DNA from 3 places in the Pseudomonas sp. PvP027 genome. Region 2 is predicted to be linked to each of the others. Evidence: riboswitches for the same ligand, from Rfam matches in the RefSeq annotation. Region 2 holds a riboswitch; each other region holds the start of a gene.

Region 1 (10,575 bases), 120 kb from region 2:
GGCAACAGGGCGAACGCATTCATCTGTCGGCCAGTGTGGCAGTCGTCATGGCACTCAATGAAACGCCGGACAATCTGCTACGCCGCCTCAATCTGTCGTTGGCCCGCGCCCGACGCCCTCTGACCTGCACTGCCTGAGCGCCGGCCATGACGCTTAAAAGTGACTGGTACGAAGTCGACAGCCGCTTCATCCCCGGCCACTACCAGCCGGCTACGCTGATTGACCTGGCCTTGTCGCGTGGCATTGACAGCCATCGCCTGCTCAAAGGCACCGGCCTGTTCTACGAGGACATCGTTGCGGGCAAGACGCGTCTCAGTCCGCAGCAATTCTTCGTCCTGATCGGTAACGCGCAACGTCAGATGGAAGCCGACGACACCAGCTTCCTGTTCGGCCAGCGACTGTTTCCCGGCCACTACGGCGCGTCCAGTCACGCGCTGCGTCATGCGCAAAACCTGCATCAGGCGCTGGAGATACTGATCCGCCAACAAGCGCTGCTCAGCCCGCTGCTGATACCGCGTCTGGAGCTGGACGAACAGTTCGCCTACCTCTACTGGCTGGACAGTTGTGGCGCAGGTGAACAGCAACGCTTCCTGCTCGAAGCCGGCATGACCGCACTGGTCGCGATGAGTCAGTTGCTGAGCGGTGAGCGTTTGCCGTGGGAGTGCAGTTTCTGTCACCAAGAGCCACGCTACATCGAACAGTACTGGGTTCATCTGGGCGAAAATACGGCATTTGGCCGCCCGTTGGACATGATGCGCCTGCCCAGGCATTACCTCACCCATGCCTGGCCGGGCGCCTCCCCCACCGCCGTGCAGGTTGCGCAACAGGAAGCCGATGGGCAACTCGCAGTGCTGGGCATGTCGTTCAGCCTGCTGGACCGCTTGCACCAGCACCTGCGTGACCATGTGCGGCAGGCCACCAGCCTGGAACAGGTCGCTCACGCCTTTGCCATGAGCCCGGCCACGCTGAAGCGCAAGTTGCACAAGCACGGTACCCATTTTCAGGCGCAGCACGATCTGGCGCGCAAGCACGTCGCGCTGCACCTGTATCAGATCAAGGGCATGAGTAACGAAGCCGTGGCGGACTACCTGAACTTCAGCGATCCGGCCAATTTCCGCCGTTCGTTCAAACGCTGGACTGGCAGTACGCCTACCCTGATCCAGCGCCTGTTCAACTTCGAATAAGCACGCCTCAGCGCTGCACGCACAGCTTGTAGCCCAGGCCATGGGCCGTATGCAGCAACGGCGTATCGTGCCCACCGTCGAGTACCCGCCTGAGGACATGAATGTTGCTGCGCAAGCTGCTGCTGTTCGGGGTATCACGGCCCCACAGCGCCTCTTCCAGCTCGCCTCGCTTGACGATATGCGGGCTTTTGCGCATCAACAGTTCCAGCAGTTTCATGTTGGTCGGGTTGAGCTTCAAAGGCACGCCTTTGCGGGTGACCTCAAGGGTGTCCAGATCGAACTGCAGGTCGGCAACCACCATCATCCGGTTGTCCTTGCGCTGCCGCCGGCTGACTATCGCGTCTACCCTGGCGAGCACTTCGGACATTGCAAACGGCTTGGTGATGTAGTCGTCGGCCCCCACCTTGAAACCGGTGAGCCGATCATCCAGTTCATCGCGCGCGCTGAGCATCACAATCGCGACGTCTGACTTCGAGTACTGGCGCAGGCTGTGACAGATCTGATTGCCGTCGATGCCTGGCAGCATGATGTCGAGAATGATCGCATCGAAGCGTTTCGAGGCGGCCAGATGCAGCCCGCTCAGGCCATCCAGCGCCCCTTCTACCGCATGCCCCCTGAGCTCGAAGAATTCCAGAAGGTTATCGTGGATATCACGGTGGTCTTCAATAACCAGAATGTTCATTGCGCGCCTTGTCATTTTTCTACCCGGCCGATCGGGACCCTGTTGCCAATGCGTCTGCAGGCCCAGTGACGAATGCGTCCTGCCTGTCGACGGACACTGCCTGGCGAATCGGCTGTTGCAACCTGGATCGACCGTAGAAGCACAAGGCAACCAGCAGCGTGCTCAGCCACACCACAATACCCGCCCAGAAGGTGTGCGACATGAAGTGCCAGCCTTGCAGCACCCGCGTGGTGCCGTAAATCATCCCGAGCAGGAGAATGGCCGCCAGCAGAATGTTCGAATGCCGCCAGCAGTAACGACGAGCTACGAAGTACAGGGCCAGCAAACTGAATGCGCTTGACGCATGACCGCCCGGCCAGCATCGCCCGGCGCCTGCCTCGTGCAGCAGGTTGAAGTTCCTGAACCACTCGATGTGCGCCTGGCTGCCACCGTACAAGGTGGTCTCGACGGGGCAGTAAACGCTGGTATGACTTTTCAGGTAATGGATCATGCCGGTGCTCAGCGCAAAGGCAACGACGACAAAGAAGAAATCCAGCCGGTGCCTGCGTGCAAAGCGCAGAAAGGTGCCCAACCGAGAGCCCGTCAGCCGCCTCGCGAGGCGCGAATCATCATGTTTTTCCAGCAATGGCCAGACAAAGGACAGCATCGCACCAATGATTGCCAGCTCACCGGTCCAGTTCGGGATGATTCGCGCCCATCTGTGCGTGATGTTTTCGAACAGATGGCTCTGGCCGATGGGAAACACCCCAGCCGTCGAATCAAAAAACAGGTTACTCAGTTGCCGGTCGATCGTGGTCAGGTCGAAGGTGACGAAGACCAGTAGAGCGAAAAACACAGGCACACCCAGGTTTATGCCGTAAAACCGCAGCCTGGCGCTGGAAGATGTCGTCAATTGAATTGCTCGCTGTTGAGGTTTGCCCATTGCCCGGCATTCAGGGCGCCAAGAATTTTCGGCTGGTGGGTGCCGTCTATTTGCACGAAAAACGCCTGGGCGTACTCACTGGAGCGCTCGCCGCCAGGTACGCCGACCTTACGTTCGAACTGGTCGATGCAGCCACTGTGCGTCACCAGCACCATGTTCTCGCCACTGACCTTGTGGGCCTGCACAGCCTTCATGAAGCCGCTGTCACAGTCGTTGATCCAGTCCTGGCCGGCCACCGCGTGCCCTGCCAGCAGTTGCGCAGTCTGTTGCGTGCGGGTCTTGGGGCTGGCGATCATGCGCGCGTGGTCCATGCCCATTTTCTGCAACCCGGCACCTACCGCCAGCGCGGCATCGCGGCCGTTGAAGGTGATGCCGTCGGCGTCACTCATGCACGGGTTGCTTGAACGATCACAGCGCTCGGCGTGGCGAATCATCACGACCACATTGCCTTGTCGCCAGTGCTCGCGAAGACCGGAAACGCTCAGGTTGCTGCCGACCCCCAGGTCCACCACATGCACGCCCGAGAACGCCGAGTAGAACCAAGCGCAGATAGCCGTCAGCACGACGGCAACGGACATCGATACGATGTTCCGATGCAATTTGTAGCGCTGGCGAATGCTCGAACCGGGAAGTACATTTTTGTTGATTATCGTGTCGGTCAAGGGACCACTCCTGCCATGAACCTATGTGTGGCGTTGACCCGCTCGGTGCCCGAGGCCTTCGCCGCTCCCATGCAGGCAAGATAGGTTCAGCATCGTCCCGACTCAGTGAAGAAGATGTGAAAAACGTGTTGTGGCCGAGCGCCATGTTTTTCGCGCGAGCGCTCTGGAATGAGGGTTTGCGATTTTCCGGACGCGAACATGAAGATAATTTAAGCGTTTTCCCCGAAAGCACCGTGCCCATCGGGACGGTCTGGGCCTGACCTATGCGTCTGCTGCAGCTGCGGCGCGCAAAGGATTAGCCACTAAAACGCTTATCGTTTACCATGCCGCGCGTCGGTTTCCGAGAGGAACTAACAGGGAATTCGCACGCCTTCTTCCACCAGGCGAAAACGAAACTGCCCCCGCAACTGTAGGCACCGAGCCTGCTCCATGACTGCCACTGGATCGTGATCCGGGAAGGCCGGAGCAAGGCGATGACATGCCAGTCAGGAGACCTGCCGACCCGATTCAACCAACTAACCGGCGGGGTGTCCGGGAAGGACATCCGCACGCGTCGGCATTACCTGTCGTGCCCGGACATTATCCGGGGATGTGTTTCCTGATATGCATTGCGCCCTGGCACCTGCTCCAACGGAGACCGCATTCCATGTCGCTGCCCCGCCTCGCCGCACTCGCTGTCAGCCTTACGTTGTCCACCCTGGCCCTCGCCGCACCCACCCAGTATCCGCTGACCATCGAAAACTGTGGCACGCCCCTGACCTTCACGCATGCGCCAGCCAGGGCTGTGACCATTGGCCAGGCCGGCACCGAAATGCTTTATGAACTGGGCCTGGGCGACAGGCTGGTCGGCACCTCGCTGTGGTTCAACAACGTGTTGCCACGCTTCAAGGCGCAGAACGACAAGGTCGAACGCCTGGCCGACAACGACCCCAGTTTCGAAGCGGTGATTGGCAAGCGACCGGAACTGGTGGCCGTGCAACTGGAATGGATGGTCGGTAAACAGGGCGTGGTCGGCACCCGCGAGCAGTTCCATGACCTGAAGATACCTACTTACATCCTGCCTTCCGATTGCGAAGGCAAGGACAATCTGGTCGGTGCCGATGGCACACGCCTGGAGCCGTTCCGCATCGAGACCATCTACAAGAGCATCGAACAACTGGCGCAGATTTTCGATGTGCAGGATCGCGGCGACGCGCTGGTCACAGACCTCAAGGCCCGCCTGAGCGCGGCGATTGCCAACGTCAGGCAGAACAAGGCGAACGACGTCTCGGCGCTGTTCTGGTTTTCCAGTTCCGACCTCGCCAGCGACCCTTTCGTGGCAGGCCGCAAAGGCATCCCGGACTTCATGCTCAACAGCCTGGGCATGCGCAATATCGTTAAGTCCGACGAGGAGTGGCCAACCGTGGGCTGGGAAACCATCGCCAAGGCCAACCCGAGCATTCTGGTCATCGCCCGCATGGATCGCCGCCGCTTTCCGGCCGACGACTACCTGAAAAAAATAGAATTCCTCAAGTCCGATCCGGTGACCCGCAACATGGATGCGGTCAAGCATGACCGGATCGTGATCATCGACGCCGAGGGCATGCAGGCTGGCCTGCGTCTGTTCACCGGGTTCGAGGAACTGGCTGACGCCGCCAACCGTTTCAACGCTGCCAAATGAGATTGCCGATAGCGTTGGTTCATGTGCTCTGGGTCTCGGCAGTGCTGGTGCTGGCGATCATGATCGGCGCAGCGATCGGCGAAACCTCGATCAGCCTGAGCGTGGTCTTTCAGGTGCTGGCCAATAAAATCTGGGCCGCCGGCTATGTGCTCGACCCTATAGATGAAGGCATCGTCTGGAACTACCGGTTGACCCGCGCCATTGTCGCAGCCGCCTGCGGGGCCGGGCTGGCGATCTGTGGTGTGGTGTTGCAATCGTTATTGCGCAACCCGCTGGCAGACCCGTATCTGCTGGGGATTTCCGCAGGGGCCTCGACCGGCGCGGTACTGGTCGCGATTCTGGGCTTCGGTGCAGGCGCGATCTCGATGTCTGCGGGCGCCTTTGCCGGTGCTGTGGCAGCGTTTTCGCTGGTTGCCCTGCTGGCGCACTCTTCACGCGGCACCACGGCAGCCGGGCAGATCATTCTGGCCGGGATCGCCGGTTCGCAACTGTTCAATGCCCTGACCTCTTTTCTGATCACCAAATCCGCGAGCTCCGAGCAGGCACGCGGCATCATGTTCTGGCTGCTGGGCAACCTCAGCGGCGTGCGCTGGCACTCGGTCTGGCTGGCAGTGCCGACGGTGCTGCTCGGTCTGCTGGTGTGCCTCTGGCACCGGCGAGCGCTGGACGCATTCACCTTCGGCAGCGACTCGGCGGCGTCACTGGGAATCGCGGTACGGCGCGTGCAGATCATCCTGATCGCCAGTGCTGCGCTGGTCACCGCAGTGATGGTCTCGATTGTCGGCTCCATCGGTTTTGTCGGGCTGGTGATCCCCCATGCGGTGCGTATGCTGGTCGGTGTCCGCCATGCCCGGCTGGTGCCGCTGAGTGCCTTGAGCGGCGCACTTTTTCTGATCGCTGCCGACATCCTCTCGCGCACTCTGATCAAGGGGCAGGCGCTGCCGATCGGCGTGATTACCGCACTGATCGGCGCACCGGTCTTCGCTTTGATTCTTATCCGGGGCAACAGCACGCGATGAACGCCTTACCCCATCAGCTCAGCGCACCGGTACTCGGATGTTCCGGTCTGGGCTATTCGGTACGTGGCGCGGCGCTGCTGCGCGATGTCGACCTGAGCATCGCCATGGGTGAAACCCTGGCCGTGGTCGGCCCCAACGGTTCGGGCAAATCCACCCTGCTCAAGCTACTGGCCGGTATTCAGAAGCCGGTCAGCGGCGCGGTCAGCCTGGGCGGGCAAGCGCTTGAGGCGTTGAGTCGCAGGGACGTGGCGCGCCTGCTGGCGGTGGTCGAACAGCAGGCTGAAACCAGCGACGCCGTGACCGTACTGGACGCCGTCGAACTGGGCCGCACGCCCTGGCTGTCGGCACTCGAGCCGTGGAGTGCAGAGGACGATGCAATCGTTCGCCAGGCGTTGCAGGATGTGGACATGCTGCATATGCAAAAACGCGCCTGGCACACCTTGTCCGGTGGCGAGCGGCAGCGCGTTCACATCGCCCGGGCGCTGGCGCAACGGCCGCAGATCCTTCTGTTGGACGAACCGACCAATCATCTGGACATCCAGCACCAACTGACCATCCTCGGCCTGGTCAGAGCCTTGCCGGTGACCACCGTGATTGCCCTGCATGATCTGAATCAGGCACTGGACTGCGACCGTGTGGCCGTCATGGAAAAGGGTCGGCTGGTCGCGCTGGGTGCGCCGCTCGAGGTGCTGACCCCGGAACGCTTGCTGAGCACCTTCGGCGTCGTGGCGCACTGGCTGACCGACCCCAGTGACGGGGCGAAGATTCTGCGCCTGCGCTCGCGCTGAAACCACGCCGATGGTCAGTCCGGCACCTGCCGCAATCTGCAACAGGTGCACCGCGCGGTCTGTGGCACTACAATGCGCGCTTTGCCCGCAGCCGGATCCCGTTGCCATGTCGTTACCCAAGCACCACCTGGAATTGCTCAGCCCTGCACGGGATGTGACCATCGCCCGTGAAGCCATCCTGCATGGTGCCGATGCGGTGTATATTGGCGGGCCGAGCTTTGGTGCGCGGCACAACGCCTGCAACGAGGTCAGTGACATTGCCGAGCTGGTCAAATTCGCGCACCGCTATCACGCGCGAATCTTCACCACGATCAACACCATCCTCCATGACGACGAGCTGGAGCCCGCGCGCAAGCTGATTCACCAGCTCTACGACGCCGGCGTGGACGCGTTGATCGTGCAGGACCTCGGGGTGATGGAGATGGACATTCCGCCCATCGAACTGCACGCCAGTACGCAAACCGATATCCGCACCCTGAGCCGGGCGAAGTTTCTCGATCAGGCCGGTTTCTCGCAACTGGTGCTGGCCCGGGAGCTGAATCTGCAGGAAATCCGTGCAATCGCCGACGAAACCGATGCGGCCATCGAATTCTTCATCCACGGCGCGCTGTGTGTGGCGTTCTCCGGGCAGTGCAATATTTCCCACGCGCAAAACGGCCGCAGCGCCAATCGTGGCGACTGCTCGCAGGCCTGCCGCCTGCCGTACACCCTCAAGGATGATCAGGGTCGCGTTGTGGCTTTCGAAAAGCACCTGTTGTCGATGAAAGACAACAACCAGAGCGCCAACCTGCGTGCTCTGGTGGACGCCGGCGTGCGCTCGTTCAAGATCGAAGGGCGCTACAAGGATGCGGGCTACGTAAAAAACATCACCGCTTATTATCGCCAGCGTCTGGACGAGATTCTTGAGGACCGCCCTGACCTTGCACGTGCTTCAAGCGGCCGTACCGCGCACTTTTTCGTGCCGGACCCGGAAAAGACCTTTCATCGCGGCAGCACCGATTATTTCGTCAGCGACCGCAAGATCGACATCGGCGCGTTCGATACGCCGACCTTCACCGGCCTGGCGGTGGGCACTGTTGAAAAGCTCGGCAAGCGCGACCTGATCGCCGTGACACATGAGCCGCTGTCCAACGGCGATGGCCTCAATGTGCAGATCAAGCGTGAAGTGGTCGGCTTCCGTGCCAACATCGCCGAGCTCAAGGGCGAGTTCGAAGAGGACGGCCAGAAGCGCTGGCGCTATCGCGTAGAGCCCAACGAGATGCCCGCGGCCCTTTCTGGCCTGCGCCCCAATCATCCGCTGAACCGCAATCTGGACCACAACTGGCAACAGGCACTGCTCAAGACCTCGGCCGAGCGTCGTATCGGTGTTCAATGGCAGGTCACGCTGCGCGAAGATCGCTTGAGCCTGAAAGCCACCAGCGAAGAAGGCGTAAGCGTCACTGTCGGCCTTGATGGGCCATTCGGCACGGCCAACAAACCCGAGCAGGCGCTGGATCAGTTGCGTGACCTGCTCACTCAACTGGGCACCACGATCTATCATGCCCAGGACGTCAGGCTTGACGCGCCACAGGCGTTCTTCGTGCCCAACTCGCAGCTCAAAACCCTGCGCCGCGACGCCATCGAGGCACTGACCGAAGCGCGCATCAAGGCTCATCCGCGTGGTGGTCGCAAGGCCGAGACGACTCCGCCACCGGTGTACCCGGAGTCGCATTTGTCTTTTCTGGCCAACGTCTACAACCAGAAGGCTCGCGACTTCTATCATCGCCACGGCGTACAGCTGATCGACGCGGCCTATGAGGCCCACGAAGAAACCGGCGAAGTGCCGGTGATGATCACCAAGCATTGCCTGCGCTTCTCGTTCAACCTGTGCCCGAAACAGGCCAAAGGTGTAACGGGCGTACGCACCAAGGTCGCGCCGATGCAACTGGTGCACGGCGATGAAGTGCTGACCCTCAAGTTCGATTGCAAGCCTTGCGAAATGCACGTGATCGGCAAGATGAAAGGTCACATTCTCGACTTGCCGCTACCCGGCAGCGCGGCGGCCAAATCGGTGGTCGGGCACATCACTCCGGAAGACCTGCTCAAGACTGTGCGTCAGCGTTCTCCGCACTGATCGGTACAAGGGGTTGGCGTCCTGCCGGCCCCCTTCCGTCTTCTGACAAAGTCCTCTTAAAAAACACGCTCCATATGGGTGGTGTTCCACACCGGATCGCTTTCCACATCGGTCACGGCAAAGCCCTGTTTCTCCCAGAAACGGATCGCGCCGGGCAGAAATGGATGGGTGTGCAGGTACAGAACCTCTACGCCACCCGCCTCGGCATGCGCCCAGAGCGCCTGACACAAGCGGCTGGCCAGCCCGTCGCCGCGAAACTGCGGCGTAACAAACAGACGCACTATCTCGACGGTTCTGCGCCCGCGGTAATCGAACTGCGGGAAACGATGATCGTAAGGCAGATAGCCCACGGCCGCGATGATCTGCCCTTCACAGCGGGCAATCAGAAACTTGCCGTCCTCACCGTCCAGATACACCTGCTCGAAGCCGGCCAGATCGGGCGGAACGGTGACAGTATCGAGCAGGGGGAAAATCCCGGCGCGGGCACGCATGACGAAATCAACAGTGTGCGAGATCTCGGAGGGGTGTACTTCAGTGATGGTGATGTTCATGAGCACTGACTTTATGGGGAGTTGCAGGGTGATACAAATGTTACGCCAGACTTGGGCTTTTGGACGCACTGCTTGGCTATAGAGCAAGCGGTGCGACGCAGATTTGTGACGCGGAGCGTTACGACAGGCATTCCCACGCAGAGCGTGAGGAACGATACGTTCAGGCTATCGCCCTCTATGTGGGAGCGAGCAGGTAATGCCGCGCACAGCTTTACAGCGCAAACCCTTCGATGCGCACCAATGCAAGGCAGGAAAAATCCTGCGCCGGATGCGGCTGAAAACGCTGCTCGGCCGCGCGGGCATTGCCAATGCGCGTTTGTACCGCTGTCGGCGCAAGCTGGCACAGCCCCTGCATATTCCTCGACAACCCCACCATGAATGTGGTCGGGCTGCCCCGGCTGATCGACGTGGATCGCCAGTCTCGCAGAGATCAGAGGGCTACTCGGGTGCTTCCGGCAACGTGGCTCGATGGCACCCCCGAACACCCAATAAGACAACAGGCAAAGGCGCCTGGAACCGAACGGTTCCGGGCGCTTTTTTTTTGCTTTGAAAAACCTGATTGGCCTCGGCCGGGACTCGCTATGAACACCACAGTCTTCCCCCTCAACGATGTAAAAAACCTGATCGTCGTCGGTAATGGCATGGTCGGGCATCATTGCGTCGAGCAGTTGATCGCAGGCGGCGCACTCGAGCGTTATCGCATCCATGTCTTCGGCGAGGAAACACAGCGCGCCTACGACCGCGTGCACTTGTCCGAATACTTCACCGGCCGCGACGCCGAATCGCTGGCCATGAGTGAGATGTCCGTCTACGAGCACCCTGGCCTGACGCTGCACCTCGGCGTACCGGTGCTTGAGATTGATCGTGATCGTCACGAAATCATTACCGCCGAAGGTTGCTTCGGTTACGACAAGCTGATTCTGGCCACCGGCTCATACCCGTTCGTACCGCCTATCGAGGGCGCGCGAGGCAATTCCCGGCTGGTCTATCGCAC
Region 2 (10,575 bases):
GCTTGTGGTGTCTGCGGCATCAGGTATATAGGCCTTGCCCAACGCGCGAAGCATCGCTCTTTCTACCCGGCCGATATCAACGTTCATGAAGCTTGCGATGTCGGCATAGGCCAGGCCGTCGAGTCGGCTGAGCAGGAATATCTGCCGGGTCCGGCGCGAGAGCTTGCCCAGTCGGTGACCGAGTTCGATGGCCTGCAGCGTGGGTTGCGGCTCGGGCAGGCGGGCGGGGAGGTGCAGTAGAGACGAGAGCTGATTACTCATGATGTATCGCTCGCTGATCGTCCATGGGAGTCTTCCTTGCGGTGTCGGGTAGCGTCCGTGACAAGCGTAGACTAGTGAATACGAGAATCATTCTCAAGTGAAAAGTCGCAGCATTTACTTTTTATCTGCCGCATCCAGGCGTTTTTGCCTTAAAAGCATGGCCTTGATCGAAGAGCCTTTGCTATGATCCGCGCCATTGCAACACACCGCGCAACACCCAGACTTCATTAGCCTGAAGCAGCGAAACCATAAAGAAAGAACCAAAAAAAGACCCGGCAAAAAGCCGGGTCAAAAACCGTGATTAGCCTGATGAGGAGATAATCAGGAAGCCGACCTAAGACTTCCGGGTTATCCAGCGAGCCTCGCGACCCGCTGATGCAATAATAATCATTATCATTTGCAAGTCAAATGTTTTTATTGCCCTCATTGATACCGATAATCCGCCGGCGCTCGCCTGGCGGATTTTCTTCCCGCGCTTTCCCCCCGACTCTTCTAGTCCAGCGGCAGTTCCGTGGTGCGCTTGACCGTGCTCATGGCGATGTTCGAATGCGCCTCGTGGACGTGGGGCAATTGCAGCAAATGATCGCGCAGAAAGCGTTCGTAGCTGGCGATGTCCTGAGCGACCACCTTGAGCATGAAATCCATCCCGCCGGCCATGGTGTAGCACTCCAGCACCTCGGGGTGGCCAATGATTGCCTCCTCGAACTCGGCCAGATAGCGGCGGCCATGGCCTGACAGCTTGACCTCGACGAACACCGTCATGCTCAGCCCCAGCTTCTGGGTACTGAGCAGGGCGACCGTGCGCTCAATCACCCCGTCCTCCTGAAGCCGGTGAATACGCCTCCAGCACGGCGATTGCGACAGCTCGACGCGTTCGGCGATTTCCGCGGCCGACAAGCTGGCGTCATGTTGCAGCAGGCGAAGAATCTTGCGATCGATGGGGCTCAATTTTGGCTGCATGAATTGACCTTGTTTTTTGTTCTGGTCGAAAAAAGCATGCTCAATATCAGCAGATTTGCGCACATTTAGAAAGAAAAAGCCTCTTTGCTGCTGGCAGTCTAGTTGCAAGGCTGCCGGGCAGGACCGTCCCGGCGCAAAAGACCTGACCCTATAAGAACAAGAGAGGTATCCGCATGTCCCTGGCTGATATTCGTCTGGATGATAAATACCGCCTTGCCACCGGCAATCTGTACCTGACCGGCACACAGGCCCTGACCCGCCTGCCGATGCTGCAAAAGCAGCGTGACGAGGCGCAGGGCCTGAACACCGCCGGTTTCATTTCCGGTTACCGCGGTTCGCCGCTGGGCAATCTGGACAAGAGCCTTTGGGACGCCAAGGACTACCTGCAGCAAAACGCCATCCATTTTCAGCCCGGGATCAACGAAGAGCTGGCCGCCACCGCCGTCTGGGGCAGTCAACAGGTCAACCTGTTCCCGCATGGCAAGTACGATGGCGTGTTCGCCCTCTGGTATGGCAAGGGGCCGGGTGTAGACCGTTGCGGCGATGTCTTCAAGCATGGCAACTCAGCCGGTGTTGCGGCCAATGGCGGTGTGCTGATCCTGGCGGGCGACGACCATGGCTGCAAATCATCGACCATCGCCCATCAGAGCGAGCACGCGTTTATCGCTTCGATGATTCCGGTGCTCAACCCCAGCAACGTCCAGGAGATTCTCGACTACGGCATCATCGGCTGGGAACTGTCGCGCTACAGCGGTTGCTGGGTGGCGATGAAGACCATTGCCGAGAACGTCGACTCTTCTGCGGTGGTCGAGGTCGATCCGTTGCGGATCAAAACCCGTATTCCCGACGATTTCGACATACCCGAAGGCGGTTTGCATATCCGCTGGCCGGACCCGCCGCTGGCCCAGGAGGCGCGCCTCAATACCTACAAGATCTACGCAGCCAGGGCCTTTGCCCGCGCCAACCAGCTCAACAAGGTGGTGATTGATTCTGCGCAACCCCGGCTGGGCATCATCACCACCGGCAAGTCCTATCTGGACGTGCGTCAGGCCCTCGAAGAGCTGGGCATCGATCAGGAACTGTGCGAGAGGGTCGGCATTCGTGTGCTCAAGGTCGGCATGAGCTGGCCGCTGGAACCGGTGTCGGTGCACGACTTTGCCGAAGGGCTGGACGAGATTCTGGTGGTCGAGGAAAAACGCAGTGTCATTGAAGACCAGTTGACCGGTCAGCTCTACAACTGGCCTGTGGACCGTCGGCCGGTAGTGGTCGGCGAGTTCGACGAGCAGGGCCGCTCACTGCTGCCGAACCTCAGCGAGCTGACCCCGGCGATGATTGCCAGAGTGATCGCCAAGCGTCTCGCGCCGTTCTACAGCAGCCCGCAGATCGAAGCGCGCCTGCAGTTTCTCAGCGACAAGGAGAAAGCGCTGCAGGCGCCGCTGTTCACCACTCAGCGCACCCCGCATTTCTGCTCCGGCTGCCCGCATAACACCTCGACACGGGTGCCGGAGGGCAGTCGCGCCCTGGCCGGTATCGGCTGCCATTACATGACCATCTGGATGGACCGCGAAACCGATACGTTTACCCAGATGGGCGGCGAGGGCGTGACCTGGATCGGTCAGGCACCGTTTACCGAAACCCCGCACGTTTTCCAGAACCTGGGCGACGGCACCTATTTTCACTCGGGGCACCTGGCGCTGCGTGCGGCGGTGGCCTCGAAGGTCAACATTACTTACAAGATTCTCTACAACGACGCGGTGGCCATGACCGGTGGCCAGCCGATCGACGGCGTGCTGCGCGTCGATCAACTGAGCCGTCAGGTGTTCAACGAGGGCGTGCAGCGCATCGCGCTGGTTTCGGACGAGCCGGACAAGTACCCGAGTCGCGAGGACTTCGCGCCGATTACCAGCTTTCATCATCGGCGCGATCTGGACAGCGTGCAGCGCGAGTTACGCGAGTTCAAAGGGGTATCGGTCATCATCTACGACCAGACCTGCGCCACTGAAAAGCGCCGCCGTCGCAAACGCGGCACGATGCCCGATCTGGAAAAGCGTGCGTTGATCAACCCGGCGGTGTGCGAAGGGTGCGGCGATTGCGGGGTCAAGTCCGGGTGCCTGTCTGTGCTGCCCAAGGAAACCGCGCAGGGGCGCAAGCGCGAAATCGATCAGAGCGCGTGCAACAAGGATTTCAGTTGCGTCGAGGGTTTCTGCCCAAGCTTCGTCACGGTGCACGGCGGCAAGCTGCGCAAGCCTGCGTTGCCCAAGCAGGTCGAAGCGTTCGCACGTCTGCCGGAACCGGAGCTGCCGTCGCTCGACAGGCCGTTCAATATTCTCCTGCCGGGTGTCGGCGGGACAGGGGTGACCACCGTCGGCGCGATGCTGGGCTATGCGGCGAATCTGGAAGGCAAGGGCTGCAGCGTGCTCGATCAGGCCGGTCTGGCACAGAAATTCGGCCCGGTGGTCAGCCATATCCGCATTGCTGCGCGTCAAGAGGATCTGTTCGCTGTGCGTATCGCCGCCGGTGAAGCACACCTGCTGCTCGGCTGTGACTTGCTGGTGGCTGCCGGTCCGGATGCGATCGCCAAGCTCGACAGCAAGATTTCCCATGCCGTGGTCAACAGCCAGCAAACACCAACCGCCGAGTTCACGCGCAATCCGGATGCCGTGTTTCCGGCCGAGGCCATGAAGCAGACCATCATCGAGGCGGTCGGCGCGGCGAAGACCCACTTTGTCGAAGCCACATCGCTGGCCACCCGACTGATGGGTGACAGCATTGCCAGCAACCTGTTCATGCTCGGCTATGCCTTCCAGCTGGGCCTGATTCCATTGACCTCGGCAGCCATCGAGAAGGCCATCGAACTCAACGGCGTTGCGGTCAACCTGAATCAGCAGGCGTTTCTCTGGGGACGTCGTACTGCACACGATCCTGCCGCCGTGGAGGCCTTCGTCAACCCGCAAAACAAGGTCAGCGAGCCGCAGCCAATGGACCTTGATCAGCGCATCCAGAGCAATGTCGATACCTTGAAGCAGTATCAGAACGCCGCCTACGCCAAGCGCTATCTGGCATTGGTGCAACGCGTACGCGACAGCGAATCGCGGGCGTTTCCCGGTCAGCAGCCGACGCTGACCGAGGCCGTGGCATTCAATTACTTCAAATTGCTGGCCTATAAAGACGAATACGAAGTGGCGCGGCTTTACAGCAACGGCGAGTTTACCCGCCAGCTGCAAGCGCAGTTCGAGGGTGACTATCGGCTGGAGTTTCACCTGGCTCCGTCGTGGCTGGCCAAGCGCGACCCGCACAATGGCTTGCCGCGCAAACGCAGCTTTGGGCCATGGATGTTGCGTGCTTTCGATGTGCTGGCGACATTCAAATTCCTCCGCGGCACTGCGCTCGATCCGTTCGGCCGCAGTCTCGAACGTCAGCAGGAGAGGTCGCTGATTGACCGCTATGTCAGCGATGTCGAACTGATTCTGCAGCACCTTCAGGCGCAGAATCGCCACACCGCCTTGAGCCTGGCACGTCTGCCGGAACGCATTCGCGGCTATGGCTACATCAAGGAAAGCGCCATGAAAGCGGCTGCCGTGCAGGCCGATATCCTGCGCAAGAGCCTGGAAAGCGGCGAAGTGGCTGCGCCGAAGCTGTATGAGGCGGCTGCCTGAGGAGGGCACTGCCGATCAGCGTGCCAACCCGGCGTTGGCACGCTTTTCATCACGCCACGCGTCACTGCTTGGCACCGCGATCATCGTGCGGCGTGGAGGGAATGACTACTGCGGCCTGAACAAATGAGCATGCCCGGCGCGGTACAGCGAGGACTCGCTGAAGGTGTCGTCGGCAAGCACACGTCCGACCAGAATCAGTGCCGTACGGCGAAAGCCCTTGGCCTGCACCTTTTCCTGAATATCCGCCAGCGTGCCAATGGCCCAGTCCTGATCCGGCCAGCTGGCGCGGTGCACCACGGCAATCGGGCAGTCGGTGCCGTAATGTGGCACGAGCTCTTCAACGATCCGCTGCAGGTTGTTAACCCCCAGATGAATCGCCATGGTTGCCCGATGGCTGGCCAGACTGGCCAGTTCCTCGCCGCTGGGCATTGAGGTCTTGTCGGCATAGCGGGTCAGAATCACGCTCTGCGAAACGTCCGGCAGGGTCAGCTCTACGCCCAACAGTGCAGCGCAGGCAGCGCTTGCGGTCACCCCCGGAATGATTTCGAACGGAATGTCCAGTTCGCGCAGATGGCGGATCTGCTCGCCGATAGCGCCATACAGGCTTGGGTCTCCGGAATGCACGCGCGCCACATCCTGGCCGTGTGCGTGGGCGTCCTTGATCAGATCGATGATCTGCTCCAGATGCAGCTCGGCGCTGTTGGTTACCTGCACGGCCTGATGACCTTCCAGCACGGCGCGGGGCACCAGCGAGCCTGCGTAGATAATGATCGGGCAGCTGCGGATCAGGCGTTGGCCCTTGACGGTGATCAGCTCGGGATCGCCAGGGCCGGCGCCGATGAAATAGACAGTCAATGAATTCTCCGGAGTGAATGAGCGCGGAGGAGATTATCCGCTGTGCGCAGGGCTGATTGCCAAGGCAAATGTGGCCTGCGCGCTTTTCTGCCGTTCGATCAGCAGGGTCGCCGTACCGTCTCCCAGTTGCGCCGCCAGGGCCAGGGCCGAACCCTCGGCGACGCCATGACAGCCAGTGTTCTGGAAGACCTGCGCAGAACGGTGGGTGAGGTGCAGTTCCCACGCTACCAGTTGCGCGGCGTTGAAGCACACCAGTGGCACTGCCAGTTGCCCGGCCAGCTCAAGCAGGCCGGGCTCGGTTTCTTTCAGGTCGATGGACGCGAGTGCGGTCACCTGGCCAATTTCCAGACCAAGTGCCTGCAGGCTCTGCTCGAGCAGGTCGCGCAACAGCGCAGCCGAACAGCCGCGCCGACAGCCCAGCCCGGCCACCAGTGCTGCGCCGGGTTGAGGCGTCGCTGGATCAGGCCTGATGCAGGTCGACATTGTCGTTGTGCACATCGTTTCTGCGGAACAGCCAGGCACTGATCAATCCAAGCGCGACCCAGAACAGCGCGTTGGTGAGCAGCGAGGCAATCATGAACTGCGCTTCCAGCGCCTCGGGGGCCAGGCTTTCGTGGACCAGCGGCTGTGGCGCGCCGAGCACATGCGGGACGAGCAGAATGGCCACACCCAGTGCTTTGAGCAGCCAGTTCTGACCGAACACCAGCAAGGCCAGCCCGGCGGCAGTCGATGCGGCGGCGCCGAGCCACCACAACTGACGCTGACTCAGCTCGGCGGCGGCTGTGCCCGGGAGTTCGGGTGGCAGGCCAAAGGTCGGGGCCAGTACAAACACCGCAAAACCGGCCAGCCCCCACCATGCGCCGTGCACGGTGCGACCTGGCGCGCGCAGGGTGTAGAGCCCGGCAAGCATCAGGGCGAAGCCCACCGCGACCACCAGGTTACCGCCGGTGGTGGACAGCACACGCTGCCAGCCGTTTTCAGGTTCCCAGGCCGCTTCGTCATGGGCATGACTGTGTTCGGCCATCGCGCCGTCCGCGTGCTGATGCAGTTGCTCGGCAGGTGCGTTTTCGTAGGTCTCGGCCTGCTGGATCAGCGGCACCACCCACAGGCTTTGCAGCAGGGTCAGCAGCAGGGCGGCGAGCAGGCCGGTGAAACCTGCGGTGTAGGCGATTCGCTTGAACATTGTGTCGCCCTCAATGGCAAGGAAAGGCAGCGCTGTGACGGGTGTCGTGTGCCGCATTGTGCACGGCCGCAATGTGCGAGAAACCGGCGAAGTACACCAGGCAGGCGCCGAGAAGCGCAGCGCTGATGGCGGCTGTCAGGCGTTGAGTGCGTGTGGAGCTGGGCGCGGCGGCGTGGCTGCTGATGGTCGACATGGCGTTCCCTCTTGATGATTGGCAAGCGGGCCACGCGCAAGAGAACCTGCCGGCAGACGCCGGAGGTTTCAACTGCGCCCGCCCACCGCGGGTTTGTCATTGCAAGCATATCGGGCCGGTCTCCGGGCTCGCGAGGGGCCGCGACGTCAGTGCGTCAAAGCCTGCAAGGTCACCTTCCCATGCCAGCGGCACAGTGGATCAGACCTACTCTCGCTTACCGTTGCGGGGGCAGCACCGGACTTGCTCGACAACACGAGCGCACCGGTTTCCCGTTTCACCCCGTGAGGGGCACCCGAAACAAGGCGCACAGGAGAGCATGGGCGGCGGGGCAGCGTCAATCTGAACGATTGACCTGTCTGCAGTCACTGCGTAGCCTTGCTAGTTCGAGGTTCTCCCTGGGTAAAACATCACCCAGTGGAGCTAAGACGGGAATGCGGTACATGCCGCAGCTGCCCCCGCAACTGTAAACGGTCATGTTCATTGCACAGCCACTGCTGCGGCGGGAAGGCGCAATGAATGCGTGTCGGCACGTTGTTCATTGCCTGCCGCACGCCGCCGTGAGCCAGGAGACCTGCCTCGAACGGGCCACGCATGCCGCGGCCTCCGAGAATTCTCACTACAACCGGGCGGGGTGATCCGGTGGCGATCCGATCCGCGTGTCATGCATGCGGTTCTCGTCCTGTTTGCCCGCCGCATTGCCAAAGGGCACCTGATGAAAACACTGGCCAAGCTTCCCGTCACCATCGTTACCGGCTTCCTCGGCTCGGGCAAGACCACCCTGTTGCGGCACATGCTCGACAACGCCGAAGGGCGGCGCATCGCGGTCATCGTCAATGAGTTCGGCGAGCTGGGCATCGATGGAGAAATCCTCAAGCAGTGCACGATCGGCTGCACCGAAGAAGAAGCCAACGGCCGGGTGTACGAGTTGGCCAACGGCTGCCTGTGCTGCACCGTGCAGGAAGAGTTCTTTCCGGTCATGCGCGAACTGGTCGCGCGCCGTGGTGACCTGGACCATATCCTGATCGAAACCTCGGGGCTGGCACTGCCCAAGCCGCTGGTCCAGGCTTTTCAGTGGCCGGAAATCCGCAACGCCTGCACAGTCGATGCGGTGATCACGGTGGTCGACAGCCCGGCGGTACTGGCCGGTACCTTTGCCGCCTTCCCGGATCAGGTCGATGCGCAGCGCAAGCTCGATCCCAACCTGGACCACGAGTCGCCGCTGCACGAACTGTTTGCCGATCAACTGGCCAGCGCCGATCTGGTGATCCTCAACAAGGCCGACATGATCGACGCCGAAGGTCTGGCGACAGTGCGTGCCGAAGTTGCCGAGGAGCTGCCGCCTGCGGTCAAGGTGATCGAAGCCAGCAGTGGTCGCCTGCCGATCAGCGTGCTGCTGGGTGTCGGTGCCGAGTCCGAGCTGCATATCGATGCTCGCAAGACCCACCATGATCACCACGACGATGACGATCATGATGACCACGATCACGACGCGTTCGATTCGATTTCCCTGAAACTACCGCAAGCCGATGAAAAAGTCCTGCTCGATGCACTGAATCAACTGGTGGTGCAGCACGGCATTCTGCGTGTGAAAGGCTTCGCGGCCATTCCCGGCAAGCCGATGCGCCTGCTGATTCAAGGTGTAGGGACTCGCTTCGACAAGCATTTCGACCGCGCCTGGCGTGCCGATGAAGAGCGCGCCACGCACTTGGTGCTGATCGGTCAGGAGCTGGATGCCGTGGCCCTGCAAGCGCAACTCAATGCTGCGATTGTCGGCTAACCCATGCATTTACTGAGAACCCAGCCCGGCGGTTTCGTACCTGACGACAATATTGCCGATCTGGGCCAGACCCCGGCCGAGCTGGTGATTCTCTGCAGTGGCGACTCCAGCCTGGCACTGCTGGCCGAAGCTGCCCGGCAGCTCCCCGAAGACTACCCGAGCCTGCGTCTGGCCAACCCGATGCAGGTCCAGAATCACGCCTCTGTCGACCTCTACGTTGATGAAGTGCTGCGTCACGCAAAGGTCATTCTGATTTCTCTGCACGGCGGTATTGGCTACTGGCGCTACGGCGTCGAGCGGCTCATGGAACTCGCGGCACGCGGCGTTCAGGTCATTCTGGTGCCCGGTGATGACCGTCCTGATCCGGAACTGAGTGATCTGAGCACCGTGCCTGCCGTAGAGCGCGACCGACTCTGGCAGTTTCTGCGTCAGGGCGGCCTGCAAAACGCGCTGCAACTGTACAACTGCATGGCCAGCCGCTGGCTGGACCGCGATTATTCCTGGGCCGAGCCTGCGCCGTTGCCGCGCACGGCGATCTACCATCCTCGCCTGGCAAGTGCGCAGCTTGCCGATTGGCGGGCAGACTGGCTTGCCGAGCAGCCGGTGGTGGCGCTGCTGTTCTATCGCTCGCACCTGCAGGCCGCCAATACCGGTTTCATCGACGAGTTCTGTGTGCGCTTGCAGGCGCAAGGCATCAACCCGCTGCCCATCGCCGTGGCCAGCCTCAAGGAGCCAGGCTGTTTCACTCAGGTGGAGGACTGGCTGGATGAGGCTGAAACCGAGCTGATCCTCAATACCACCGGCTTTGCCCAGTCGAGCCCGGAAGCGCCGCATCTGCGTCCGTTTCGACGCAACGTGCCGGTCATTCAGGCCATCTGCGCGCAGGACAACGAGCCAGCCTGGCAGGCCAGCGAACAGGGGCTTGGCGCTCGTGATCTGGCGATGCACATTGCCTTGCCTGAGCTCGACGGACGCATCATCAGTCGGCCGATCAGTTTCAAGGACCTGGCCTGGCACAGCGAGCGCAGTCAGTCGGACGTGGTCTGCTACCGCGCCCAGCCCGACCGGATGGATTTCGTCGCGCAACTGGCGCGGCGCTGGATCGAGCTTGCGCGCCTGCCCAATGGCGAAAAGCGCGTGGCGCTGATCCTCGCCAACTACCCGACTCGCGATGGGCGGATCGGTAACGGTGTGGGGCTCGATACGCCTGCTGCGGCGCTGAATATCCTGTGCGCCATGCAGGCCGAGGGCTATCCGCTGGCGCCGTTGCCGGACAGCGGCACCGAACTGATCCAGCAATTGCTGGGCGGCGTGACCAATGATCTGGACAGTATCGACCAGCGCCCGTGTCAGCAAAGCATGGCGCTGGAGGAGTACCTGGCGGCGTTCAATGAGCTGCCGCAGGAAAATCGCGATGCAGTGAATGCCCGCTGGGGCACGCCGGACACCGATCCGATGTTTCGCAGTGGCCGGATGATGATCGCCGGACTGCGCTTTGGCCTCACGTTCATCGGCATTCAACCGGCACGGGGTTATCAGGTCGATCCGAGCGCGGTGTATCACGACCCGGATCTGGTTCCACCCCATGGCTATCTGGCGTTCTACTTCTGGCTGCGCAAGGCCTACGGCGCGCATGCGGTGGTGCATGTCGGCAAGCACGGCAACCTCGAATGGCTGCCGGGCAAGGGCG
Region 3 (10,575 bases), 780 kb from region 2:
CTGGCAGACGGGTTCTGGAAGTTCGACAAGATCAAGGCAGCCATCTCCGAGCACATGGGCCAGGCCGGGGACATCGTCTCTATCGTGCTGTCCCAGGCCACGGCTTCCAGTCTGGCGCTGATCGGCTGGTTGACAAACCTGGTGCTGATCCCCGTGGTGTGTTTCTACCTGCTGCGTGACTGGGACATCATGACCGGCAAGATCCGTGGCCTGCTGCCGCGTCAGCGTGAAGCGCAAATCGTCAAGCTGGCGGGCGAATGCCACGAAGTATTGGGCGCGTTCATACGCGGTCAGTTGCTGGTGATGGTGGGCCTGGGTGTGATCTATGCGGCCGGTCTGATGCTGGTCGGGCTGGAACTGGGCCTGTTGATCGGCGTCATTGCCGGTCTGGCGGCCATCGTGCCTTACATGGGCTTCGTGATCGGTATCGGTTCGGCGCTGGTGGCCGGGCTGTTCCAGTTTGGCGGTGACCTGTACCCGATGATGGGGATCGTGGCGGTGTTCATGATCGGTCAGGCCCTCGAAGGGATGGTGCTGACGCCGTTGCTGGTCGGCGATCGCATCGGTCTGCACCCGGTTGCAGTCATCTTCGCGATTCTGGCGGGTGGCGAGCTGTTCGGTTTCACTGGCATTCTGCTGGCCCTGCCGGTGGCGGCGGTGATCATGGTGCTGGTGCGCCACATGCACGATCTGTACAAGGACTCGGAAATCTACGCAGGCGCGGAAGATCCAGAGCTGTAGGAACGATGCAAGCCTCTTCGCCGCCCGGTGAAGAGGCTCATGCCTTGAGTGCATACACACCTTCAAACGCTCTTTCCTGAGCGGCGCTTTACTCACCCTGACGCAAACCTTTGATTTTGCTTGAGGTCTGTCGCATTGTGCGACCAGCGTCACGGGTATAAACTTTGTGCTCTTTACACAGAGGCCCTTGACGGTTTGCATGAGCCGTTAGTCAGCATGAAACCGATTCAGCTGCCCCTGAGTGTGCGTCTGCGTGATGACGCCACTTTCGTCAATTACTATCCAGGCGCCAACGCCGCTGCACTCGGCTATGTCGAGCGGCTGTGCGAAGCCGACGCTGGCTGGACCGAAAGCCTCATTTATCTGTGGGGCAAGGACGGAGTAGGGCGCACGCACCTGCTGCAGGCTGCCTGCCTGCGTTTCGAGCAGTTGGGCGAGCCTGCGGTGTATCTGCCGCTGGCCGAGGTCATAGACGAAGGCATCGAGCTGTTCGATCATCTGGAGCAGTACGAGCTGGTGTGTCTGGACGACCTGCAGGCGATAGTCGGCAAGCCGGAATGGGAAGAAGCGCTGTTTCACCTGTTCAATCGTCTGCGTGACAGCGGGCGTCGTCTGCTGATTGCCGCATCCAAATCGCCCCGCGAGCTGCCGGTAAAGCTTCCCGATCTGAAATCGCGCCTGACCATGGCGCTGGTGTTCCAGATGCGCGGGTTGTCCGACGAGGACAAGCTGCGTGCCCTGCAACTGCGTGCTTCACGGCGTGGCCTGCATCTGACCGACGATGTCGGGCATTTCATCCTGACGCGTGGTACGCGCAGCATGAGCGCGTTGTTCGAATTGCTCGAGCGCCTCGATCAGGCGTCACTCCAGGAAAAGCGCAAGCTGACCATTCCCTTCCTTAAAGAGACCCTCGGGTGGTAGATCAGGCGTTGTTGATGCAGACGGCGGCTGCCTTGCGCCATGCACGACGGATTCTGGTGATCACCGGGGCGGGTCTGTCTGCCGATTCGGGGCTGCCTACCTATCGCGGCGTGGGCGGGCTCTACAATGGCAAGACCGACGACGGCCTGCCTATCGAAATGGCCCTGTCCGGGCCCATGCTGCGCCGTGACCCTGAGCTGTGCTGGAAATACATCGCTGAGCTGGGCAAGGCGTGCCTGGGTGGCGAGCCGAACGTCGCGCATTACGCCATCGCCCAGTTGCAGCGCATCAAACCCGAGTGCTGGGTGCTGACCCAGAACGTCGACGGTTATCACCGCGCGGCGGGCAGTCCGCCGGAGCGCCTGATCGAAATTCACGGGCAGCTCTCGCCACTGTTTTGCCAATCCTGCGGTGCTGAAGATCCGCAATTGAGTGAGCACTTGCAGCGTCCCTTGCCCCCCTTATGCCCGGCATGTAGTGGCATTTTGAGACCGTCCGTCGTTCTTTTTCAGGAAATGCTTCCCGAAAAAGCGCTGGAAACACTGTATGAACAGCTGGCTATAGGCTATGACGCAGTGCTGAGTATCGGCACCACCGCAAGCTTCCCCTATATTCACGAACCGGTCATTCGCACCAGAGTTTCCGGGGGGTTCACCGCCGAAATCAATCCGCAGCCGACTGATCACAGTGCGCAGATGGACGTCTTTTTGCCGTACCGCGCGGCACATGTCATGGCCGAACTCATAAGTCACATCTAGTTCGATTGAATTTGCAAATCACTTTCATAAAAGGCATAGTCTCGCCATCTTAACTAGTCAGCCACGGTTGTGCCCATGCAAGTTGTTCGCTTCGCACCCCTCGTGCCTCTCGCACTCGTTACATTCCTCTTCGGTTGCTCGGCCAATATGCCGGTCGCACAGCAGGAACAGGCCCAGCCGGTTCCACGCTACCAGAGCGCAATCAACGCCAATGCCCAGTCCGCAGCCCGTCGCGCCGACGCAGCAGTTTTGCAGGACGAGCTCGCGACCGAAGACGAACTGGCCCAGTTCGCTGATAACAAGTCTTACCAACTGCCGGCCCTGGCCGACAGCATCCTTGAGCGTGGCAAATCCCTGATCGGCACACGCTACAAGTTCGGCGGCACGTCGACTTCTTCGGGTTTCGATTGCAGCGGTTTTATCGGTTATCTGTTTCGCGAAGAGGCCGGCATGAGCCTGCCACGTTCGACGCGCGAAATGATCAACGTCAACGCACCTTTGGTGGCGCGCAACAAGCTCCAGCCGGGCGATGTGCTGTTCTTCAGTACTCGCGGTCGCGGTCAGGTGAGCCACGCAGCGATCTACGCCGGTAATCAGCAGTTCATCCACTCCAGTAGTCGCCGCAGCGGCGGTGTGCGCATCGACAGCCTCGATGACGCCTACTGGAGCAAGACCTTCATCGAGGCCAAGCGGCCTCTGGCGATGGCGCCGGGTACTGTTGCAGTAAAATCGACACCTGAAGTAACGCAGACAACGGCGATGACTTCGACTACAGTCAAGACCGCGCCCAAGCGGCGTAAATAAATAGAACGCGCAGTACAAGACCTTCGGGTCTTTCTGCGTTTTTGAGCTTCTCGGCAGCGTAAGCCGCATCCGGATAGGTTGTTGTGGTTATGTCGATTGCGTTGCGCCTGTTAGTCATCTCTGTTGCTGCGTTGCTCGGTGCCTGCGCCAGCGCGCCGCCTCCGCCCAAAGCGCCCCGGATCGTTCAGCGTCCGGTGGTCACCGCACCTCCCCAGATTCTTTCTCCTGCTGCCGAAGACGTGCTGTTTCGTGCGTTGGGGCTGGTCGGCACGCCTTATCGCTGGGGTGGCAACACGCCTGACTCCGGTTTCGATTGCAGCGGTCTTATAGGTTATGTCTATCGTGATGCGGCGGGGATTTCCCTGCCGCGTTCCACGCGCGAGATGATCGTGATGGGCGCGCCGAATATTCGTCGCGAGCAATTGCAGTCAGGTGATCTGGTGTTCTTCGCCACATCGGGCGGTTCGCAGGTGTCCCACGCGGGGATCTATGTTGGCGAAGGCCGCTTCGTGCATGCCCCGGCCAGCGGCGGCACGGTGAAGCTCGACAGCCTCGACAAGCCTTACTGGCAGAGAGCCTATCTCAACGCCAAACGCGTGATTCAGCCGTCCAGTCTGGCGCAGAATCGGCCGTAGCGCTTCGCCTGCCCGCGATCTGGCCAGAACTTATCGTGCGACGCTCCGCGTCCTCTTGACGACGCAGAGCGTCGAGAACTGCATTCCCACGCTGGAGCGTAGGGAACGATGATCTCAACTATCGTGCGACGCTCCGCGTCAAACCTCTACGCTCCGCGTTACTGAGCTGCCTTGGCTGATGTCACACGCCAGATCTTGTTGCCGACATCGTCGGCCACCAGCAATCCGCCGCGCTGGTCATTGACCACGCCAACCGGACGACCCATGGCTTTTTCATCCTTGTTGAGGAAGCCGGTCAACACATCGACCGGTGTGCCGTTGGGTTTGCCGCCACTGAATGGAATGAACACCACCTTGTAGCCGCTGTGCGGTTTGCGGTTCCATGAGCCGTGCTGGCCAATGAACAGGCCTTCGTTGAACGGTGCAGCCAGTGTCTTGCCGTCGGCGAACACCAGGCCCAGCGAAGCGGTGTGCGGACCGACTGCGTAATCCGGGGCAATCGCCTTGGCGACCAGTGCCGGGTTCTGCGGCTTGACGCGCTCGTCGACGTGCTGGCCGTAGTAGCTGTAAGGCCAGCCATAGAACGCGCCGTCCTGTACCGAGGTCACGTAGTCAGGCACCAGGTCACTGCCGATCTCGTCGCGCTCGTTGACCGCTGTCCACAGCTTGCCGGTCTTCGGTTCCCAATCCATGCCGTTGGGGTTGCGCAGGCCGGAAGCGAAGATCCGGTGGTTGCCGGTCGCCGCGTCCACTTCCCAGATCGCTGCACGACCTTCTTCCTTGTCCATGCCGTTCTCGGCCACGTTGCTGTTGGAACCCACGGTCACGTACAGCTTGCTGCCATCCTTGCTGGCGATGACGTTCTTGGTCCAGTGGTGATTGAGCGTGCCGCCTGGCAAGTCGACTACCTTGGTCGCCTGCGCGCTGATCGAGGTCTGCCCGGATTCATACGGGAAGCTGATCAGGCGGTCGGTGTCGGCGACATACAGCTTGTTGCCCACCAGGGTCATGCCGAACGGCGAATTGAGGTTTTGCAGGAAAACCGTGCGGGTCTCTGCAATACCGTCCTTGTCCACGTCGCGCAGCAAGGTAATGCGGTTGGCGCTGGGCACACCGGCACCGGCGCGGCCCATGACTTTCTCCATCACCCAGCCGCGGATGCCCTTGGAATCATCCGGTTTGGCAGGCGAATTGGTTTCCGCCACCAGCACGTCACCGTTGGGCAGCACATACAGCCAGCGCGGGTGGTCGAGGTTCTCGGCGAATGCAGCCACTTGTGTGCCCGGCGCAGCAACCGGCTTGGCGCCTTTTTCCCAGCCTACGGCGGGTGCGATGTTGACGGTCGGGATCAGCGTCTTGTTGGGCTCCGGCAGCTTGGGCGAGGGGCCTGTTCCATCCGAGACTTGCAGGGTCGACGACTCGCCGCAGGCAGCGAGGCCGCCGGCGACCAGAAGCAACACTGCATAGTGGGGTCTGAGTTTGAACATGATCGATCTCCATAAACAAGGGCGTGGTCCAGTAACTGATAGAGGCGTCGCCAACCCGCTAGGTTCAATCACGTTCCGCGGCGACGGTGTCGATTGACGCTCCCGGCCCAACCCTCTACCCTTCGCGGTTTGTTTCAGGTGCTCTGCAATCCTCGATTGGCAGAGTGAAACAGGGAAGCCGGTGTGGGTCGACAGATCCGATCCCGGCGCTGCCCCCGCAACGGTAAATGAGTCAAGGCTGTGCCTGACGCCACTGTGTTTCGACATGGGAAGGCGCACAGCCGGGGTGACCCGCTCATGAGCCCGGAGACCGGCCTGAATCACTCAATGGCATCACGGAGGGTGATGTTCTGTGCAGGGCGTTGCCGTGCTGTCCAGTGCTGTCCTTCCGTCTGTTGTCGCCTGCCCCGAGCGGAGAACCCAGATGAACGAATCCCCCGAACGCGACGAACGCCATCTGGCGCGCATGCTGCGCAAGAAAGCCGTCATGGACGAGCGTATTGCCAGCTCGCCCAACGAGTGCGGCCTGCTGCTGGTATTGACCGGCAATGGCAAGGGCAAGAGCAGCTCTGCATTCGGCATGCTCGCCCGAGCCATGGGTCACGACATGCAGTGTGGTGTGGTGCAGTTCATCAAGGGCCGTAACAGCACGGGCGAAGAAATGTTTTTCCGCCGTTTCCCCGAGCAGGTGCGCTATCACGTGATGGGCGAGGGCTTCACCTGGGAAACCCAGGATCGCCAGCGCGACATCGCCGCCGCTGAAGCCGCCTGGGCCGTGTCTCGGGAAATGCTTCGCGATCCGGCCATTGGTCTGGTGGTGCTCGACGAACTGAACATCGCCCTGAAACATGGCTACCTCGACCTTGAACAGGTGCTGAGCGACCTGCAGGCCCGTCCGCCGATGCAGCATGTGTTGGTGACTGGCCGCGGTGCCAAACCCGAATTGATCGACCTGGCCGATACCGTTTCCGAGATCGGCGTGGTCAAGCACGCGTTTCAGGCCGGTATTCGTGCGCAGAAAGGTATCGAGCTGTGAACCCTTCATCATTGAGCACATTGCAATGAGAGCCCCGCGTGATTGTCCGGCGGTATTGATCGCTGCGCCTGCCTCCGGGCAAGGCAAAACCACGGTGACCGCTGCACTGGCACGCCTGCACCGCAACCAGGGGCGCAAGGTTCGGGTCTTCAAGTGCGGACCGGACTTTCTCGACCCGATGATTCTCGAGCGGGCCAGTGGCGCGCCGGTCTATCAGCTGGACATGTGGATGGTCGGCGCCGATGAAAGCCGTCGCCTGTTGTGGGAAGCGGCCGGCGAGGCGGACCTGATTCTGATCGAAGGGGTCATGGGCCTGTTCGATGGCACGCCGTCGAGCGCCGACCTGGCCCGGCATTTTGGCGTGCCGGTGCTCGGTGTGATCGACGGCACGGCCATGGCGCAGACGTTTGGCGCACTGGCGCTTGGTCTGGCGCGCTATCAGCCTGATCTGCCGTTTGCCGGCGTGCTGGCCAATCGCGTCGGCACGGTACGCCATGCGCAGTTGCTGGAGAACAGCCTGACCGAAGGCCTGCGCTGGTACGGCGCACTGTCCCGGGAAGTCGGCTTCGAACTGCCCAGCCGTCATCTGGGGCTGGTCCAGGCCAGTGAGCTCAACGATCTGGACGTGCGTCTGGACATGGCCGCTGCGGCGCTGGCCAGTACGTGTGAAGTGGCCTTGCCGCCGGCCGTGACCTTCACGGCGCCCGACCCGGTTCAGGTCGAGCCGCTGCTGCGCGGCGTACGCATTGCCATCGCGCGCGACGAAGCCTTCGCCTTTCTGTATGGCGCGAGCCTGGACCTGCTGAGGAATATGGGCGCCGAGCTGAGTTTCTTCTCGCCGATCCATGATCGCCAGCTGCCCGACGCCGACAGCCTGTACCTGCCAGGTGGCTACCCGGAGCTGCACCACGTTGCGCTGGCCGTCAACGGCACGATGCAGGCTTCGATCAGGGCTCACCATATAGCCGGCAAGCCGATTCTGGCCGAGTGCGGGGGCATGCTCTATTTGCTCGAAGCCTTGACCGATGTCGAGGGCGTGCGCGTCGAACTGGTCGGCTTGCTGTCCGGTGAAGCGGTCATGCAGAAGCGTCTGGCCGCGCTGGCCTTGCAAGCCGTCGAGCTGCCCGAGGGCACGCTGCACGGTCACACCTATCACCATTCGCTGACCAGCACCGAGCTGCAGCCGATTGCCCGTGGCGTCAGCCCCAATGGCGGGCGCGGCGCAGAAGCGGTTTATCGCCTGGGTCGCCTGACCGCGTCCTATGTGCATTTCTATTTTCCTTCCTGCCCCCTGGCGATAGCGGCGCTGTTCAAACCATGACCGAGCAAGCGTTCAGCCCCGAAGAGCGGGCTGCGGTGTACCGCGCTATCGCCGAACGTCGCGACATGCGCCACTTCATCGGCGGCACGGTCGAGCCCGAACTGCTGGCACGCGTGCTGGCGGCCGCGCATCAGGCTCCCAGCGTCGGGCTCATGCAGCCGTGGCGCTTCATCCGCATCAGCGACCCGTTATTGCGCGGCAGGATGCAGGCGCAGGTAGAGGAGGAGCGTATTCGTACCGCCGAGGCGCTGGGTGAGCGAACCGACGAGTTCATGAAGCTCAAGGTCGAAGGTATCAATGACTGCGCAGAAGTGCTGGTCGCCGCGCTGATGGAAGGGCGTGAACAACATATTTTCGGCCGGCGCACCTTGCCGGAAATGGACATGGCGTCGCTGTCCTGCGCGATCCAGAACCTGTGGCTGGCCTCGCGTGTAGAAGGCCTGGGTATGGGCTGGGTATCGCTGTTCGATCCCGAGGCGCTGGCCGAACTGCTGGGCATGCCCGACGGCGCCAAGCCGCTGGCGATCATTTGCCTGGGGCCGGTCAAGGAATTTTATCCTGCGCCAATGCTGGCGATGGAAGGCTGGGCGCAGGCGCGTCCGCTGCATGAGCTGCTGTATGAGAATCAATGGGGAGTGAGTCAATGAGTGTGGCGCTGCTGAGCGTCGCCGGGGTCGCGCTGGATGCGCTGCTCGGTGAGCCGAAACGATGGCATCCGCTGGTGGCGTTCGGCAACTTCGCCAGTCGGGTCGAGCAGCGTTTCAACAGTGGCGGCCGCGGCTGGCGCAGTCACGGCGTCACCGCCTGGGTCATTACCGTTGTGCCGTTGACGCTGCTGGCAACGTTGCTGAGCTGGTTGCCTGGCGTGGGCTGGCTGTTCGAGATTCTGGCGTTGTATTGCGCGCTGGGCATGCGCAGCCTGGGCGAGCACGTTCAGCCAGTGGCGCAAGCGCTGCGCAGTGATGATCTGGTCGAAGCACGTCAGCGGGTCGGTTATCTGGTCAGTCGCCAGACCACTGAGCTGGACGCTACCGAAGTGGCCCGCGCAGCCACCGAGTCGGTGCTGGAGAACGGCAGCGATGCGGTGTTCGCTGCGCTGTTCTGGTTTGTCGTGGCCGGTGCGCCCGGCGTGGTGCTGTACCGGCTGAGCAATACGCTGGACGCCATGTGGGGTTATCGCAACGAGCGCTTTGAGCGTTTTGGCTGGGCTGCGGCGAAGATCGACGATCTGCTCAACTACATTCCCGCACGTCTTGTGGCACTGACCTACGCCTTGCTGGGCAAGACCCGACTGGCGCTGCGTTGCTGGCGTACGCAGGCTCCGGCCTGGGACAGTCCGAATGCCGGTCCGGTGATGGCCGCTGGCGCTGGCGCACTGGGTGTCGAACTGGGTGGCGCGGCGATCTATCACGGCGAGTTGCATCAGCGTCCGCAACTGGGGGAGGGTGCGCCTGCCGATGCGGATTCGATCGATCGCGGCTGGCAACTGGTGCAGCGTGGCGTCTGGTTGTGGCTGCTGGTCATCTGCGTGGCAGCTGATTTTTATGCTTGAGCACGGCGGGCGCTTGCGCGCGGCGGCGCAGCATTATGGTATCCATCTGGCCGACTGGCTGGACCTGTCCACCGGGATCGCGCCGTGGTCGTGGCCCATCCCGGAGATTCCGACGCGTGCCTGGGCGCGGTTGCCCGAGACCGACGATGGCCTTGAAGCAGCGGCCTGCACTTATTACGGCGTGTCCCGGTTATTGCCGGTGTCCGGTTCGCAGGCTGCGATTCAGGCGCTGCCCAGGGTGCGCAGCGGAGGGCGGGTCGGCGTACTGTCGCCATGCTACGCAGAGCACGCGCATGCCTGGCGCAAGAACGGTTTCGTGGTGCGTGAGGTCGGTGAGCAGGAGGTCGAATATTTTCTCGACAGTCTGGACGTGCTGGTGGTAGTCAACCCCAACAATCCGACTGGTCTGCACGTGAGCGCCGAGCGCCTGCTGGAGTGGCATGCGCGACTGGCCGAGCGCGGTGGCTGGCTGGTCGTCGATGAAGCGTTCATGGATAACACGCCGGGCATGAGCCTGGCGGCCGAGACCTGGCGTGCCGGGCTGATCGTCCTGCGTTCGTTTGGCAAGTTTTTCGGCCTGGCGGGCGTCAGGCTCGGTTTTGTCATGGCCGAGCCGGTACTGTTGAGAATGCTGGCGCAGGAAATCGGCCCCTGGTCGGTCAGTGGGCCCACGCGGATCATCGGTCAGGTGTGCCTCAGCGATCAGCAGGGGCAGGCGCGCCAGCGTGAGCGCTGTGAACAGGCCCGCGCCCGGCTGGTGGCGTTGCTCGACCGCTACGGCCTGAGCCCGCAAGGCGGCTGTGCGCTGTTCCAGTGGCTGGTGACCCCTGAAGCGCAGACGCTCTATGAGTTTTGTGCGCAGCGTGGCGTGCTGCTGCGCCTGTTCAAGGGGGATACCCCCGAGACTTCCAGTCTGCGTTTCGGTCTGCCGTGCGACGAGGCCGACTGGCTGCGGCTGCACGATGTTCTGCTTGAATACCGCAAGGAATACCCATGAGCACGCTGATGGTACAAGGCACCACCTCCGATGCCGGCAAGAGCACTCTGGTGACGGCCCTGTGCCGCTGGCTGACCCGCCAGGGTGTCAAAGTCGTGCCGTTCAAGCCGCAGAACATGGCGCTCAACAGCGCGGTGACCGCAGACGGCGGCGAGATCGGTCGCGCACAGGCCGTGCAGGCCCAGGCGTGCTACCTCGAACCGCACACCGACATGAACCCGGTGCTGCTCAAGCCCAACAGTGACACCGGCGCGCAGGTGATCATTCACGGCCGCGCCGTGACCACCATGAATGCGGTGGCGTATCACGGCTACAAAGAGATA

The links. A riboswitch is a leader RNA that binds a small molecule or an ion and turns the genes downstream of it on or off. The one in region 2 is predicted to bind cobalamin.
Region 1: it holds a riboswitch for cobalamin, as region 2 does, so the genes downstream of both, JOE33_RS24255 (ABC transporter substrate-binding protein) here and JOE33_RS24730 (CbtB domain-containing protein) in region 2, are expected to answer to the same signal.
Region 3: it holds a riboswitch for cobalamin, as region 2 does, so the genes downstream of both, cobO (cob(I)yrinic acid a,c-diamide adenosyltransferase) here and JOE33_RS24730 (CbtB domain-containing protein) in region 2, are expected to answer to the same signal.

What each region holds. Positions count from the first base shown of each region.
Region 1 is NZ_JAFIBK010000001.1:5,550,559-5,561,133, reverse strand. Features, by position in the region: gene JOE33_RS24280 (GGDEF domain-containing protein) at 1-137, shown strand, start outside; gene JOE33_RS24275 (AraC family transcriptional regulator) at 147-1,184, shown strand; gene JOE33_RS24270 (response regulator transcription factor) at 1,192-1,866, opposite strand; gene JOE33_RS24265 (phosphatase PAP2 family protein) at 1,886-2,788, opposite strand; gene JOE33_RS24260 (histidine phosphatase family protein) at 2,755-3,450, opposite strand; cobalamin riboswitch at 3,768-3,967, shown strand; gene JOE33_RS24255 (ABC transporter substrate-binding protein) at 4,097-5,110, shown strand; gene JOE33_RS24250 (iron chelate uptake ABC transporter family permease subunit) at 5,107-6,129, shown strand; gene JOE33_RS24245 (ABC transporter ATP-binding protein) at 6,126-6,917, shown strand; gene JOE33_RS24240 (U32 family peptidase) at 7,024-9,030, shown strand; gene JOE33_RS24235 (GNAT family N-acetyltransferase) at 9,087-9,581, opposite strand; gene nirB (nitrite reductase large subunit NirB) at 10,163-10,575, shown strand, end outside.
Region 2 is NZ_JAFIBK010000001.1:5,666,461-5,677,035, forward strand. Features, by position in the region: gene JOE33_RS24700 (sigma-70 region 4 domain-containing protein) at 1-261, opposite strand, end outside; gene JOE33_RS24705 (Lrp/AsnC family transcriptional regulator) at 754-1,221, opposite strand; gene JOE33_RS24710 (indolepyruvate ferredoxin oxidoreductase family protein) at 1,395-4,877, shown strand; gene cobM (precorrin-4 C(11)-methyltransferase) at 4,983-5,732, opposite strand; gene JOE33_RS24720 (cobalamin biosynthesis protein) at 5,766-6,215, opposite strand; gene JOE33_RS24725 (CbtA family protein) at 6,193-6,915, opposite strand; gene JOE33_RS24730 (CbtB domain-containing protein) at 6,926-7,108, opposite strand; cobalamin riboswitch at 7,204-7,419, opposite strand; cobalamin riboswitch at 7,478-7,702, shown strand; gene cobW (cobalamin biosynthesis protein CobW) at 7,821-8,885, shown strand; gene cobN (cobaltochelatase subunit CobN) at 8,889-10,575, shown strand, end outside.
Region 3 is NZ_JAFIBK010000001.1:4,888,980-4,899,554, forward strand. Features, by position in the region: gene JOE33_RS21195 (AI-2E family transporter) at 1-741, shown strand, start outside; gene hda (DnaA regulatory inactivator Hda) at 958-1,662, shown strand; gene JOE33_RS21205 (NAD-dependent deacylase) at 1,656-2,420, shown strand; gene JOE33_RS21210 (C40 family peptidase) at 2,496-3,224, shown strand; gene JOE33_RS21215 (C40 family peptidase) at 3,314-3,859, shown strand; gene JOE33_RS21220 (sorbosone dehydrogenase family protein) at 4,018-5,346, opposite strand; cobalamin riboswitch at 5,466-5,680, shown strand; gene cobO (cob(I)yrinic acid a,c-diamide adenosyltransferase) at 5,771-6,382, shown strand; gene JOE33_RS21230 (cobyrinate a,c-diamide synthase) at 6,408-7,703, shown strand; gene bluB (5,6-dimethylbenzimidazole synthase) at 7,700-8,350, shown strand; gene cbiB (adenosylcobinamide-phosphate synthase CbiB) at 8,347-9,255, shown strand; gene cobD (threonine-phosphate decarboxylase CobD) at 9,248-10,252, shown strand; gene JOE33_RS21250 (cobyric acid synthase) at 10,249-10,575, shown strand, end outside.